One region of the Methylopila henanensis genome, then DNA from elsewhere that is predicted to be linked to it. Evidence: riboswitches for the same ligand, from Rfam matches in the RefSeq annotation. Region 1 holds a riboswitch; each other region holds the start of a gene.

Region 1 (3,251 bases):
GAAACCTACAAGCGCACGACGCCCGCCCTCACGATCAAGGACGCGCTCGACTACACGCCCGGCGTGTTCGCCCAGCCCAAATGGGGCGACGACACCCGGCTCTCGATCCGCGGCTCCGGCCTGTCGCGCAACTTCCACCTGCGCGGCGTCCAGCTCTACATGGACGGAATCCCGATCAACACGGCCGACGGCTACGGCGATTTCCAGGAGATCGACCCGTCCGCCTACCGCATGATCGAGGTCTACAAGGGCGCGAACGCGCTGCGGTTCGGCGCGAACGCCATCGGCGGCGCCGTAAACTTCGTCACCGCGACGGGGCGCGATCCGCTCGCGAGCGTCGCTCAGGTCGGGATCGACCTGGGCTCCTTCGGCCATGTCCGCACGCAGGCGAGCTCGGGCGGCGTCCACGGAAACGCGGACTATTTCATCACCGGCTCCTGGCAGCGCGCGGACGGGTTCCGGGATCACAGCAGCGGCGACGCCGCCCGCGTGAGCGCCAATATCGGCTACCGGTTGTCCGAGGGCGTGGAGACGCGGTTCTACCTCAACGCCAACACGGTGGATCAGAACATTCCGGGCGCGGTCACCCGCGAACAGGCGCTGAAGAACCCGAAGCGGGCCAACGCCGGCAATCTCGCTCAGGATTACGAGCGCAACCTCGACACGCTACGCTTCGCCAACAAGACGACCTTCCGCATCGCCGACACCACGACGCTCGACGTCGGAGCCTTCGTTGTCGACCGCCACCTGCGGCACCCGATCTTCCAGTGGCTCGACTACAAGTATTTCGACTATGGCGGCTTCGCCCGCGCGACCGACGAGCGCGAGATCGCCGGCCACGCCAATCGGCTGGTGGCGGGCGTCAACCTCCACAACGGCGAGAACGACGCCCGCCAGTATCAGAATCTCGGCGGCGACAAGGGCGGCAAGCGCTTCGACGCCGAACAGACCTCGAAGAACGTCTCGGCCTACGCCGAGAACACCTTCTTCGTGGCCCCGACCGTTGGCGTGGTGACCGGCCTCCAGTTTCTCCACGCCAAGCGCGCCCAGAAGGACCGCTTCTTCGACGACGCGCTCTACAACCCGTCCGACACGCAGAAGGATGACTCCGGCTCCAAGAGCTTCTCCGAGTTCAGCCCCAAGTTCGGCGTGCTCTGGAACATCGACCCCACATGGCAGGCCTTCGCCAACATCTCGCGCTCGGTCGAGGTTCCGAGCTACGGCGAGAACAGCTTCGCCGGGGCGGCGCTGGCGAAGCCGCAGAAGGCCTGGACCTACGAGATCGGCACGCGCGGCGCGCGCGAGGACGTCACCTGGGACGTCGCGGTCTACCGGATGGAGATCAAGGACGAGTTCCAGTGCCTCTATTCGGATTTCGGCAATTGCCGGGTCGTGAACGCCGACAAGACCGTGCATCAGGGCGTCGAGATAGGCTTCGGCGCCGCCATCTGGAAAGGGCTATTCGTGAAGGGCGGCGACAGTGGCCTCGTCACCAAGGGTGACGCTCGTTCCCCGGCGGAGGTCGACAAGCTGTGGCTCAACCTCGCCTACACGTTCAACGACTTCCGCTTCGACGGCGACAGCCAGTTCGGCGACAACGAGCTGCCGGGAGCGCCGCGGCATTATGTGCGCGCCGAGCTGCTCTACAAGCACCCGAAGGGCTTCTACACCGGACCGAACCTCGAATGGGTACCTGAAGCCTATTACGTCGACAGCGCCAACACGCAGAAGACCAAGGCCTACGCGTTGCTGGGCGCCAAGGCGGGCTACGACGCCGGCGGCGCCCTTTCGGCCTATGTGGAAGGGCGGAATCTGCTGGACAAGAAATACATCTCGAGCGCCAGCATCATCGATCGCGCCACTTCCAACATGCCGCTCTACGAGCCGGGGACCGGCCGCGCGGTCTACGCCGGCGTGAAGTACCGCTGGTGAGGGCCCCCGCTCCAGGGCGCGGAGCGGTGTGACATGAAAGGCGCGGGCGCGTCGTCTGCGGGGCGCCCGCGCCTTTCGCCATATTGACCCTCGCCACGGTCCCGCCCTAGCGTCCGCGCGACGGTTCCCCTCGGGGATCAAAAGGGAACGCGGTGCGGGTCGCTCGACCTCAGGCCGCGGCAGCCCCCGCTACTGTGAACGGCGAGCGACTTCGTCATCGGCCACTGGATCTCCGGATCTGGGAAGGCGACGGAGCCGCAGGGACCCGTGAGCCAGGAGACCTGCCGTCAGCCGTGTGGTCACACGCGAACGCGTCGGGCGGGGTGTCTCGATGGTGGGCGAACCGTCGGGCGGGCGTCATGCGCGCATGATCGGGGAGGCTTCGGGTTCGCGGTGACGTGCCACTCGTCCCGCTTGGGGTCCCGATGTCTGACCTGCCTTCCTCTCTCAGGGGCGCCGCCGCGCTCGCCGCCGTTTCCGTCGCCCTGACGACGCCCGTTTTCGCCCAGGCGCCCGCCGCGGACGAGGCGACCGCGCTCGAAGAAGTCTCCGTCACCGCCAACCGCGTCGAGGGCCCGCAGGCCGCGATCGGCAGCGCGGTCTCCTCGATCTCGGGCGAGGAGCTGGAGAAGCGCCAGATCCGCGTCGTCTCCGATGTGTTGCGCGAGATGCCGGGCGTCGCCGTCAACCGCACCGGCCCGGTGGGCGCGCTGACCCAGATCCGCATCCGCGGCTCCGAAGGCAACCAAACGCTTGTGCTGATCGACGGGATCGAAATGAATGATCCGGGCATGAGCGGCGAGTTCGATTTCGCCAATCTGCTGGCGCTGGAGGTCGACCGCGTCGACGTGCTGCGCGGCCCCCAGAGCGCGCTCTACGGCTCCGACGCCGCGGGCGGCGTGGTGAACATCGTCACCCGCAAGGGCGACGGCAAGCCGTCCTTCCGCGGACAGGTCGAAGGCGGCTCGTTCGGGACGCTCAACGGTTCGGCCGCCGTCTCCGGCGGAGACGAGGCCTACGACTATCTGTTCGCCACCCAGATGTTCCACGCCGATGGGATCTCCATCGCCAAGAGCCGGGACGCCTGGAACGCCGGGTTCCGCGACCGCGACGGCTACGAGAGCGGCACGGCGCTGGCGAAGGTCTCGGTGCGGCCGAGCGACATGTTCGAGGTCACCGGCGTGGCCCGTTACACCGGTTTCCGGGCCGACCGCGACGGGTTTGGAAGCCCGCTGGCGGACCCGTCCTACAGCGCGTCGGTCGAGAGCGGCGATCGCGAGCGAGGCCAGCAGTTCTTCGGGCGCGTGCAGGGCAAGGCC
Region 2 (3,251 bases), on a different contig from region 1:
GCTTCTACATGGGCGAGACCATGCTGGTGATCTCGCCCGACGAATGCATCGACTGCGGCGTCTGCGAGCCGGAATGCCCGGCCGAGGCGATCAAGGCCGACACCGAGCCGAACCTCGAGGGCTGGGTCGCGTTCAACGCGAAATACGCCGCGCTGTGGCCGAACGTGACCGAGAAGAGCGATCCCCCCGCCGACGCCCCCGAATGGGATGGCCGCGCCGGCAAGCTTGAGTCGACCTTCGGCCACGCCGACCCCGCGGCGGCGTGACTGCGACGCCGATCCACGGCCGTCATGCCCGCCTTCGCGGGCATCCACGACTTTCTTCTCGTAGCCGCAGCGTGTCTTAAGTCGTGGATACCCGGCTGCGCCGGGCATGACGGCGGAACCAGCGGCCGACGCAGCGTCTGACCGAAGGACCTCCCGCCGATGAGCAAATATCTCGAAGAGCGCGTGACCCATGTCCGGCACTGGACGGACACGCTGTTCTCGTTCCGCACCACGCGCGATCCGTCGTTCCGGTTCCGGAATGGCGAGTTCACGATGATCGGCCTCGAGGTCGAGGGCCGGCCGCTGGTGCGCGCCTATTCCGTCGTCTCGGCGAACTACGACGAGGAGCTCGAGTTCTTCTCGATCAAGGTGCCGGACGGGCCGCTGACCTCGCGGCTGCAGCACCTGAAAGTGGGCGATCCGATCCTCGTCGGCCGCAAGCCAACCGGCACCCTCGTGCTCGACAACCTGCTGCCGGGCCGGAACCTCTATCTGCTCGGCACCGGCACCGGCCTCGCCCCCTTCCTGTCGATCATCAAGGATCCGGAGGCCTATGAGCGCTTCGAGAAGGTCGTGCTCGTCCACGGCTGCCGGCAGGTGAACGAACTCGCTTACGGCGAGACCATCACCGAAACCCTGCCCAAGGACGAGCTGCTCGGCGAGATGATCTCCGCCGGCCTGATCTACTACCCGACCGTCACCCGCGAGCCGTTCCGCAACCGCGGCCGCATCACCGACCTGATGGCGTCGGGCAAGCTGTTCGAGGACATCGGCCTGCCGGCGATGAACAGGGACGACGACCGCTTCATGCTGTGCGGTTCGCCCGACATGATCCGCGACACCCGCCAGCTCTTGGTCGACGGCGGCTACGAGGAAGGCAACCACGGCGAGGCCGGCCATTTCGTGATCGAGAAGGCCTTCGCCGAGAAGTGACGGCCCGGGCGCCGTCGCAGGCGCCCGAAAGGCCGCATTGCGCCGCGCCGAAATGCGTCGTAACCGTGGCGGCGACGGTTCCCCTCGGGGATCAAAAGGGAACGCGGTGAGGACGTCTCGACGTTCGAATCCGCGGCTGCCCCCGCAACTGTAAGCGGCGAGTCCATCGTCATCTCAGCCACTGGGTTTTCCGGACCCGGGAAGGCGACGACAGGACGACGACCCGTGAGCCAGGAGACCTGCCGTCAGCCGTGGTCACACGCGAGCACATCGGGCGGGGTGTCCTGATGGGTGCGGAACGGCTCCGTGCGTCTTTGCACGGCTCCGGGAAGCTTCGTTCGCGGTGACGAGCCACTGCCGTCGCCCGGAGCTTCGCATTGTCGACCTTTCCTTCCCTGACGTCCGGGGCCGCGTTCCGACGCGCCTCGCCCTCCCGCACGCTCAGCTCGGCGCTTGGGGGCGCCTCGCTTCTCGTCCTGAGCGCCGCCCTCCCCGCCTTCGCGGAGGCTTCCGAAGGCGTCGTTGCGCTCGATGAGATCAACGTCTCCGGCGAAGCCCGACGCCTCGCGCCCGGGCCGAACCTCACCGTGTCGACCGGCGCCGGCAGCCGCCTCGATCTCACCCCCTTGGAGACGCCCGCGAGCGTCGACGTGGTCTCCGGCGACGTGGTCCGCGACCGCGGCCAGTCCTCCATCGCCGAAGCCGTGACGCAGAACGCCGCCGGCTTCAGCTTCATCGGCACGCCCGGCAACGGCTTCGGAGCCTACTCGTCGCGTGGCTTCACCGGCGTGAACTCGGTCACGACGCTCTATGACGGCGTGCGGCTCTACCCCGGCAACGGGACCGTCACCTTCCCGTTCGACACCTGGACGGTGGACCGGATCGAGGTGCTGCGCGGCCCGGCCTCGGTGCTCTACGGCGAGGGCGCCATCGGCGGCGCCATCAACATCATCCCGAAGAAGCCGCTCACCGACGAGCGCCGCAACGAGGCCCGCGCGGTGGTGGGCACGGACGGGCAGGTCGGCCTCGCCGCCGGCAGCGCGGGACCGATCAATGAGAAATTCGCCTACAGCTTCGACGTGGCCGCCAGCCGCGGCGACGGCTGGATGGACCGGGGCGACTACAAGAACCTCGCCTTCTCCGGCGCGCTGAACTGGCGGCCGACCGACGAGCTCTCCGTCACGCTCAGTCATGACGGCGGCCACAACCAGCCGAGCCGCTATTTCGGCACGCCGCTGAAGGGCGCCGGCAATGTGGAGAAGGACTGGATCGGCGAGAACTACAACGTCCGCGACGGCGTCATCCGCTTCAACGACAACATCACCCAGCTCAAGGCGGAGTGGACGCCGAACGAGACGGTGACGCTGCGGGCGACCGCCTACAGCGTGGTCAGCAACCGGTTCTGGCGCAACGCGGAAAGTTACAGGTGGTCGGCGTCAGCCTCCCCGCTGTTTCCGGATGGTCAGATCAACCGTTCCGACTATATCGCCATCAAGCAAGAGCAGGAGCAGATTGGCGCGCGGGCCGACGCCACCGTTCGCAGCGAGTTGTTCGGCATGGCGAACGAGGCGACGATCGGCTTCGACGTCAACCGGTTCAGGTTCAGTCGCCTGAACAATGGAGGCTATGGCGATCCGGCCGTGAATCCGCCGCTGCCGCCGAAGGGCTTCGATCCGGGCGAGTACGGTTCCACGAGCTCCTATGGCCGCGAATATCGCGCCACCACGACCCAGTACTCGCTCTCGTTCGACGACCGGCTGAAGCTCACCGACCAGCTCTCGCTGGTGGCGGGCCTGCGTTACGACCACCCGGAGATCGACTATCGCAATCTCCGCACGGGCCTTAAGGCCAACCCGACGCTGGACTCGATCTCCTGGCGCGTCGGCGCGGTCTACGAGCCTGTGAAGAACCTTGCTTTCTACGCCCAGTATTCGGAAGCCGCCGACCCGGTGAACTCGCTGCTGTCGCTGACGCCGGCGCAGTCCGATTTCAAGCTCTCCAAGGGTCGGCAGGTCGAAGCCGGCGTAAAGCAGAGCCTGTGGGACGACCGCT
Region 3 (3,251 bases), on a different contig from region 1:
AACGGCCGCACGACGACAGCCATCGTTCTGGACAGAAGTAAAAAATATAGCAAGTTCAGTATTTTAGAATTAATACAATGATGAGAGGGGTTACGCGTCGGACAGGCCTCGCGATCGGATGATCATTGCGACGATGGCGATTGCCGCGCGGCAGTTGATCTGCCCCTGAGAAGTGGTCCTCCCTGAGGTATGGCTTTTGGCCATATGGAGGACAGCAGGATGCCAATGAAGAGGCACGCCCCTGAAGAGATCGTCGCCAAGCTGCGGCAGGTTGCTTAGCGACACCTGCGTCGGCGACCGATAACCGCGGATTGCGGTCGCCGCTCCCGTCGCGCCGACATAGGAGAAGTCGTTGATGTTGTCGTAGGTTTCGCCGAGGGAGATCAGGCTGCCCGCCGTTAGGGTCAGCGTCGCGGCGTCGCCGGGCTCGCGGCCGTGTAGACGCGGATCTGGTTTCCGCGCGCGAGCCAGATCCGGTCGTTGTCGGGCGTGTACTGGGCCGCCCAGAAGTAGCCCGGCGCACCCGCGGTGAAGTCGTCGACAGTCGTGAGGGTGGTGAAGTTGGTGGTGCTGACCAGCTTGCCCTTCATCTGCCAACTGCTGTCGTAGGCGCCGAGAAGCACGTAGGCGGTCGAGCTCTTGAAGCTGATGTCACGGACTTCGTAAGGGTTGCTCGCGCTCGGAGTGAACACGTTCGTTACGGGGGCGGTCGTCAGGTTCGCAGCGCCGTAGGCGATCCGCTGCAGCCGCGAGGCCGCATTATTATAGGTGCCGCCGACCTGCGCGCCGCCGAGACCCGCGACGTAGTGTACTGGCCGGTGCCCGCGACGCGCCGCGCATAGACGCCGGGAATCTGGTCGAGCAGATCCGGAAGGGCCTTGTGCTCGCCCTTCACGTCGTCCGGGTAGACGACCGAGACCTCGCCCGGAGACAGGACATCCTTCAGGTCGGGCTCGGAGCCGAAGACTGTGATGGTCTCGAGTTGCGTCGCGCCGCCGTCGTCGTCCGAAGACTGGCCGGACGCCGGGCCGACCAGCCCGATGCTCGCTGCGAACGCGATCGCCAGCGGCAACCGACCGATGAAACTCATGTTGCGTCCCCGAGCGCTACGAGCTCAACAGGGGATACCGTCGAACGGTCGGCGCGTCTCGACGGTCTCGCGCTCACGACCCGTCAGGACGAACCGATGCGACCCCTGCCACACCGCGTATCGCTCAGACGGACAAAGCCGCGCCCAGGCCACCCCCTGGGCCTCGGCAAGAGCGATCAAGCGCCGGCAGGTCTCCTGGCTCGCGGGTCATCGTTCGATGCGCTGGCCTTCCCGGGCAGTTCCTCCGAACGGAGACCTGCGCCAGTGGCTGGAAAATGGGCCACGGGCCCATCCCCAACGCGCATCGAACTCGCCGCTTACAGTTGCAGGGACAGCCTCGGAATCGGGCGGCCATGCCGCCCTCACCGCGTTCCCTATTAAGCTCCTTGCGAAGCACCGGCGCGATCGACGCCCCCGACCGGAGCCGGAGGGGAATTGGAAGCTAGTGGTCCCTCGATGAGGTCACAATCAGAAGAAAGGCGAAGGGAAAGCCGGCCCGCGCGAGCCGCGCCCGTCGCGCCATTAAGTGACGCATTCAGGGAGGTCGGCTCCCAGCGCCGCCCAGAACGGCGCGAGCGACGTCGACGTCCTGCTCCGGCGTGCCCGAGCCCACGCCTACCCCTCCGACGCACTCCCCGCCGAACAGGATCGGCAGTCCGCCCGCGAGGTTGGTCAGCCGGCCTCCGGAGGCGATGGCGAGCCGCGTCTCCAGCGCCGGGTCGAGCCGCCTGATGGGTTGGCGGTGTGACGCGGCTGCGATCGCCTTGGAGAGCGACGTCTCACGCGACAGCAGCTTCGCGCCGTCGGTGCGCACGAAGGCGAGCAGATTGCCGCCGTCGTCCACGATCGATACGTTATGCGGGACGCCGATCTCGTCGGCCCTGGCGGCGGCCGCGGCGAGCGCGCGCAGGGCGGCGGCGTGGGTGAACGCAAGCTTCGCGCGCGTCGGAGGCGTCTCGCTCATGCGGCGCGCGCCTCGGCCGCCGCGGGGCTGCGTCCGGCGATCGGCACGAAGGCGCGCTGACCCGGCCCGATGTATTCGGCGGCGGGGCGGATGATCTTGTTGTCCGCGCGCTGCTCGATCACATGCGCGCACCAGCCGGCGGTCCGCGCCATCGCGAAGAGGGCCGTGAACATGGACTGCGGCGTGCCGAGCAGGTGGTAGACCAGCGCGCTGTACCAGTCGACGTTCGGAAACATCTGCTTGGCGTCGGCCATGACGGCCTCGATGCGCTCGGCAACGTCGAACAGCCGCGACGGCGAGCCTTCCCGCACAAGCCGCGCGGCCACCTCCTTGATTACGAGGTTGCGCGGATCGCCGGCTACATAGACAGGGTGGCCGAAGCCCATGACGACGTCCTTCCGGGCGATGCGCTCGCGGACGCGGACTTCGGCTTCGTCCTCGCTGACGTAGCGGCACATCTCGATGAAGGCCTGTTCGTTCGCGCCGCCATGCTTCGGTCCGCCGAGCGCGCCGATCGCTCCCGCGACGCAGGAATAGAGGTCGGCGCCGGTGCCGGCGATCGAGCGCGCCGTGAAGGTCGAGGCGTTGAACTCGTGTTCGGCGTACACCACGAAGGAGGCGTGCATGGCGTCGACCTCCGAGCGTGATGGCGTCGAGCGCCGGAGGGTGTGAAGGAAGTGGCCGCCGATGCTGTCGTCGTCGGTCTCGACCTCGATGCGGCGCCCGCCGAAGGCGAAATGGCGCCAATAGGTCAGCATCGAGCCCATGCTGGCGAGCAGCTTGTCTGCCACGTCGGTCGCGCCGCGCGGGTTGGAGCGCAGCGGCTCCGGCAGCACGCAGCCGAGCGCCGAGACGCCGCTGCGCAGCACATCCATCGGATGGGCGGACGCAGGAAGGGATTCGAGCGCGCGACGCACCGCTTCGGGCAGGCCGCGCGCGGCCTTCAGCCTCGCCTTGTAGTCGGCGAGCTCGGCGGCAGTCGGCAGCGCGCCATAGATCAGCAGATGCGCGACCTCCTCGAACTCGCAGGCGGTCGCGAGGTCGACGACGTCGTAGCCGCGGTACCGGAGTTCCGCCCCGCCGACGCTCGACAGGGCGGTTCGGCCGGCGACGACGCCGGACAGAGCGACGGATTTCTTGGGCGCGGGGCGCGCGGCTTCAGTGAGGGATAGGACCATCTTGCGTCTCCTCCACTTC
Region 4 (3,251 bases), 280 kb from region 1:
CACAAGCTGGACCGACTGCCCGCGCGTGTACGACTGGAACACGAACGGTCCCGTGCCCGCGAGCGCGGGGCCGCCGGAGCACAGCCGGTCGCCGGACTGCAACGCCTTCGGGGAGACGATGCCGAGCCGGATGCTGGCGAGCGACTCGAGCAGCGTCGAATCCGGTCGCGACAGCGTCAGCCGGATCTCGGTCGGCGAGATCACCTCCGAGCTCTGATAGGCGAGCAGCAGCTGGCCGGCCGAGTTGGTGTTGGCCGGGTTCTTGACAAAGTCGAGGTTGAATTTGACCGCCTCAGCGTCGAACGGCGCGCCGTCGTGGAACGTCACGCCGTCGCGCAGCTTGAAGTCGTAGGTCTTGCCGTCGGGCGAGACAGTCCACTCCTTGGCGAGCCAGGGCAGAAACCGTCCGTCAGCGCCCTTCGCGATCAGCGAATCGATGAAGTTGCGGATGACGATGAAGGAGTTCTGCTGCTCCGAGCGATGCGGGTTGAAGCAGGCCGGCTCGGTCGTGACGCCGAACGTCAGCTCCCCGCCGGATCTCGGCTGCTCGGCATGCGCGGCGCCGGCGCTGGCGAGCGCCACGGCGAATGTTGCGAAAGCAAGCCGCGGAGCGCGCTGGTGAAGAAAGGTTGCGATCATCGATCGGCTCGTCTCGAGGTGTGTTGTGAAAGAAATCGGAGGCAAGCGAGGCCGTGGCGACGAGCGTCCGTTCCATGTCCCGCCGGCCGAGGCCCGGCCGCCCGCGCCTGAGGCGCCTCTCCCCGACGAAGAGGCGCCAAGCCGCTCCGCCCAGATATGTACATCAATCAGATAGATTAAGTGGAATGATTTGGTCAACGTGCTCGCCGCCTCATTTTTGGGCGTACGCCAATGAGGGCATGGAGCGGAGGCCCTAAGTCGCCGTGTCGTCTATTGACTGCGCCGCCAATGATGGCGGTAGGCGCTCGTAAGACCGCGACGGCCGCTGTCGGCGTCCGAGGCGTTTCAATTGAAGCTGACGGCCGGTCTCGGGCCACGTGACCCGTAACGACGGCTTCCCGAGACATATTGTAGCCTTGTCCTGGCCGCAGCGTTGCCGTAATCGAGCATCCGACGGTTCCCCTTGGGGATCAAAAGGGAACGCGGTGCGGGCTGATCGCCCGGAAGCCGCGGCTGCCCCCGCAACTGTGAGCGGCGAGCGCTTCGTCATCGGCCACTGGGTCTTTCGAGAACCTGGGAAGGCGACGCAAGCGCGGCGACCCGCGAGCCAGGAGACCTGCCGTCGCGTGTGATCTGTCTCGCGGGCGGGGTGTCCGGCGGGGCGCTCCGGCCGCGGGCGCCTCCGTGGTTGCGGGGACGCCTTCGTTCGCCCGACGCGATCTGCGTTCGGGGTCCAATGAAGTCGTCTCGTCACGGACACGTCGTCTCGCTTCCGCGGCCCGCGCCGCCGCCGTTCGACGCGGTCGGCGCGAGCCCCATCGATCCGCTGGCGCTGTACGCCGGCGGCATCGACACGTCCGATTATGTGGCGGGCGTGGGCGGCGCATTGCGTCGGCTCATTCCCTCCGTAGGCGATCTTCTGGACCTCGGCGCGGGTGGCGGTCAGCTTGGCGCGGCGCTGCGCCAGCAGGGCCGGCGCTGGACGGCGGTGGAGCCGTCGGCCTCCATGAGGGACAGGCTGGCGCGCCTCGATCCGGCCCCCGAGATCGTCGCCGCCGGCTGGGAGAACGCCAGCGTCGCTCCCGCCGACACCGTGCTGGCCGCCAACATGCCGGCGCCGCTGACTGAACCGGCGTCGTTCCTGGCCCGCTGCCGAAACCTCGCCCGGCGCCGCGTCGTCTGGGTCGTGCCGGCGCAGAACGGCCCGCGCGGCCTCTGCCTCGCCGGCTGTCTGCCGAGGGAGTGGCACGGCGAGGACGAGACCCCCGGCGTCGACATCGTCATGGCGGGCCTCGCGCCCGCCGACAGGACGCCGGTCACGGCCGAGATCGGCTGGACCTTCTCCCTGATCGTCAGCGATCTGCCGCGGCTCGCGGCCTATCTCGCCGGCCGTCTTGGCTGGCCCGAGGCCGACCCGCGCCGGCCCGTCCTTTTCAACCATCTCGCGGCCCAGGCGCGGCCGGAGCAAGGCGTCCTGCGCCTTTCCGTTCCGCGCCGCTCGGCCATCCTGATCTGGAGTCTGACATGACCGTTCGTCGCCCTCTCGCGCTGATCGGCGCCGCGGCCGCGCTCGCCTGCGGCGCGGCCGATCCCGCCCGCGCCGACGACGAAGCGATCGTGCTGGACGACATCGTGGTCACGGCGACCGGCCGTCCCGAGGCGCGCAAGAACGTGGCCGGCACGGTGCAGGTGCTCGACCGCGAGAAGATCGAGCGCTCCCAGGCGAGGTCGATGACCGATCTCCTCGCCGAGAACGCGGTCGGCTTCTTCAGCGAATGGACGCCGGGGCAGACCTCGATCAACATCCGCGGCGGCGCGACCGACGGACAGGGCAAGGATTTTCGCAGCCAGGTTCTGGTGCTGATCAACGGCCGCCGCGCCGGCACCGCCAATCTGTCCAAACTCTCGCCGGCGGACGTGGAGCGGGTGGAGATCGTCCGCGGCCCCGCCTCCGTGATCTACGGCAGCCAGAACATCGGCGGCGTGATCAACGTCATCATGAAGACCGGCCGCACCGCGCCCGGCGTCAGGCTGGAGGCGTCCGGCGGCTCGTGGGGCCTGCTGCAGGGGAGGGCGCAGACGGGCGGCGTCTATGAAAGCGTCGATTGGTATGTGGGCGTCTCTGGCGGCCGGCGCGGCGACTACCATTCCGGCAAGGGCGGAAGCCGGATGGACAACACCGCGTGGAAAAGAGGCGGCGCCACGGCGGCGCTTGGTCTTCAGCTGAACGAGGACCATCGCGTCGACGTCATGGCGCGCGCCGACGGCGTCTACGACGTCGGCTTCCGGGGATCGGGGGCCAACGAGCACAGCGAGGAGGACCGCTACAACCGCTCGCTGGACCTCGCCTGGAGCGGACAAATGCCGAGCGGCCGCGTGCGCTGGAACGCGCAGACCTATTTCGTGCAGGACGTGGACGACTTCCATTGGGCTTCGCCGGTGATCCGCGGCTCCGACGGCAGGCCGGTGCCCGGCGCCGCGCTCGACCACAACAGGCGCGAGCTTGAAATTTTTGGCGCGAAGCTCCAGCCGAGCGCGACGCTCTGGACCGGCAACGACCTGCTGGTGGGCTGGGACTGGGAGACGAGCAGGCTGCGCTCCGACCGCTACCG

Evidence for each region. A riboswitch is a leader RNA that binds a small molecule or an ion and turns the genes downstream of it on or off. The one in region 1 is predicted to bind cobalamin.
Region 2: another riboswitch for cobalamin. It lies ahead of ACFSCV_RS18925 (TonB-dependent receptor); the one in region 1 lies ahead of ACFSCV_RS15120 (TonB-dependent receptor plug domain-containing protein).
Region 3: another riboswitch for cobalamin. It lies ahead of ACFSCV_RS10450 (hypothetical protein); the one in region 1 lies ahead of ACFSCV_RS15120 (TonB-dependent receptor plug domain-containing protein).
Region 4: another riboswitch for cobalamin. It lies ahead of ACFSCV_RS16535 (methyltransferase domain-containing protein); the one in region 1 lies ahead of ACFSCV_RS15120 (TonB-dependent receptor plug domain-containing protein).

The regions. Positions count from the first base shown of each region.
Region 1 covers NZ_JBHUER010000010.1:426,033-429,283, reverse strand. Annotated here, with positions in the region: gene ACFSCV_RS15125 (TonB-dependent receptor family protein) at 1-1,932, shown strand, start outside; cobalamin riboswitch at 2,037-2,235, shown strand; gene ACFSCV_RS15120 (TonB-dependent receptor plug domain-containing protein) at 2,358-3,251, shown strand, end outside.
Region 2 covers NZ_JBHUER010000014.1:47,459-50,709, reverse strand. Annotated here, with positions in the region: gene fdxA (ferredoxin FdxA) at 1-266, shown strand, start outside; gene ACFSCV_RS18930 (ferredoxin--NADP reductase) at 426-1,199, shown strand; cobalamin riboswitch at 1,258-1,460, shown strand; gene ACFSCV_RS18925 (TonB-dependent receptor) at 1,577-3,251, shown strand, end outside.
Region 3 covers NZ_JBHUER010000007.1:145,235-148,485, reverse strand. Annotated here, with positions in the region: gene ACFSCV_RS10455 (hypothetical protein) at 405-692, opposite strand; gene ACFSCV_RS10450 (hypothetical protein) at 713-1,090, opposite strand; cobalamin riboswitch at 1,259-1,501, opposite strand; gene ACFSCV_RS10445 (GlcG/HbpS family heme-binding protein) at 1,626-2,054, opposite strand; gene prpC (bifunctional 2-methylcitrate synthase/citrate synthase) at 2,051-3,232, opposite strand.
Region 4 covers NZ_JBHUER010000010.1:710,591-713,841, reverse strand. Annotated here, with positions in the region: gene ACFSCV_RS16540 (ABC transporter substrate-binding protein) at 1-639, opposite strand, end outside; cobalamin riboswitch at 1,077-1,277, shown strand; gene ACFSCV_RS16535 (methyltransferase domain-containing protein) at 1,376-2,167, shown strand; gene ACFSCV_RS16530 (TonB-dependent receptor) at 2,164-3,251, shown strand, end outside.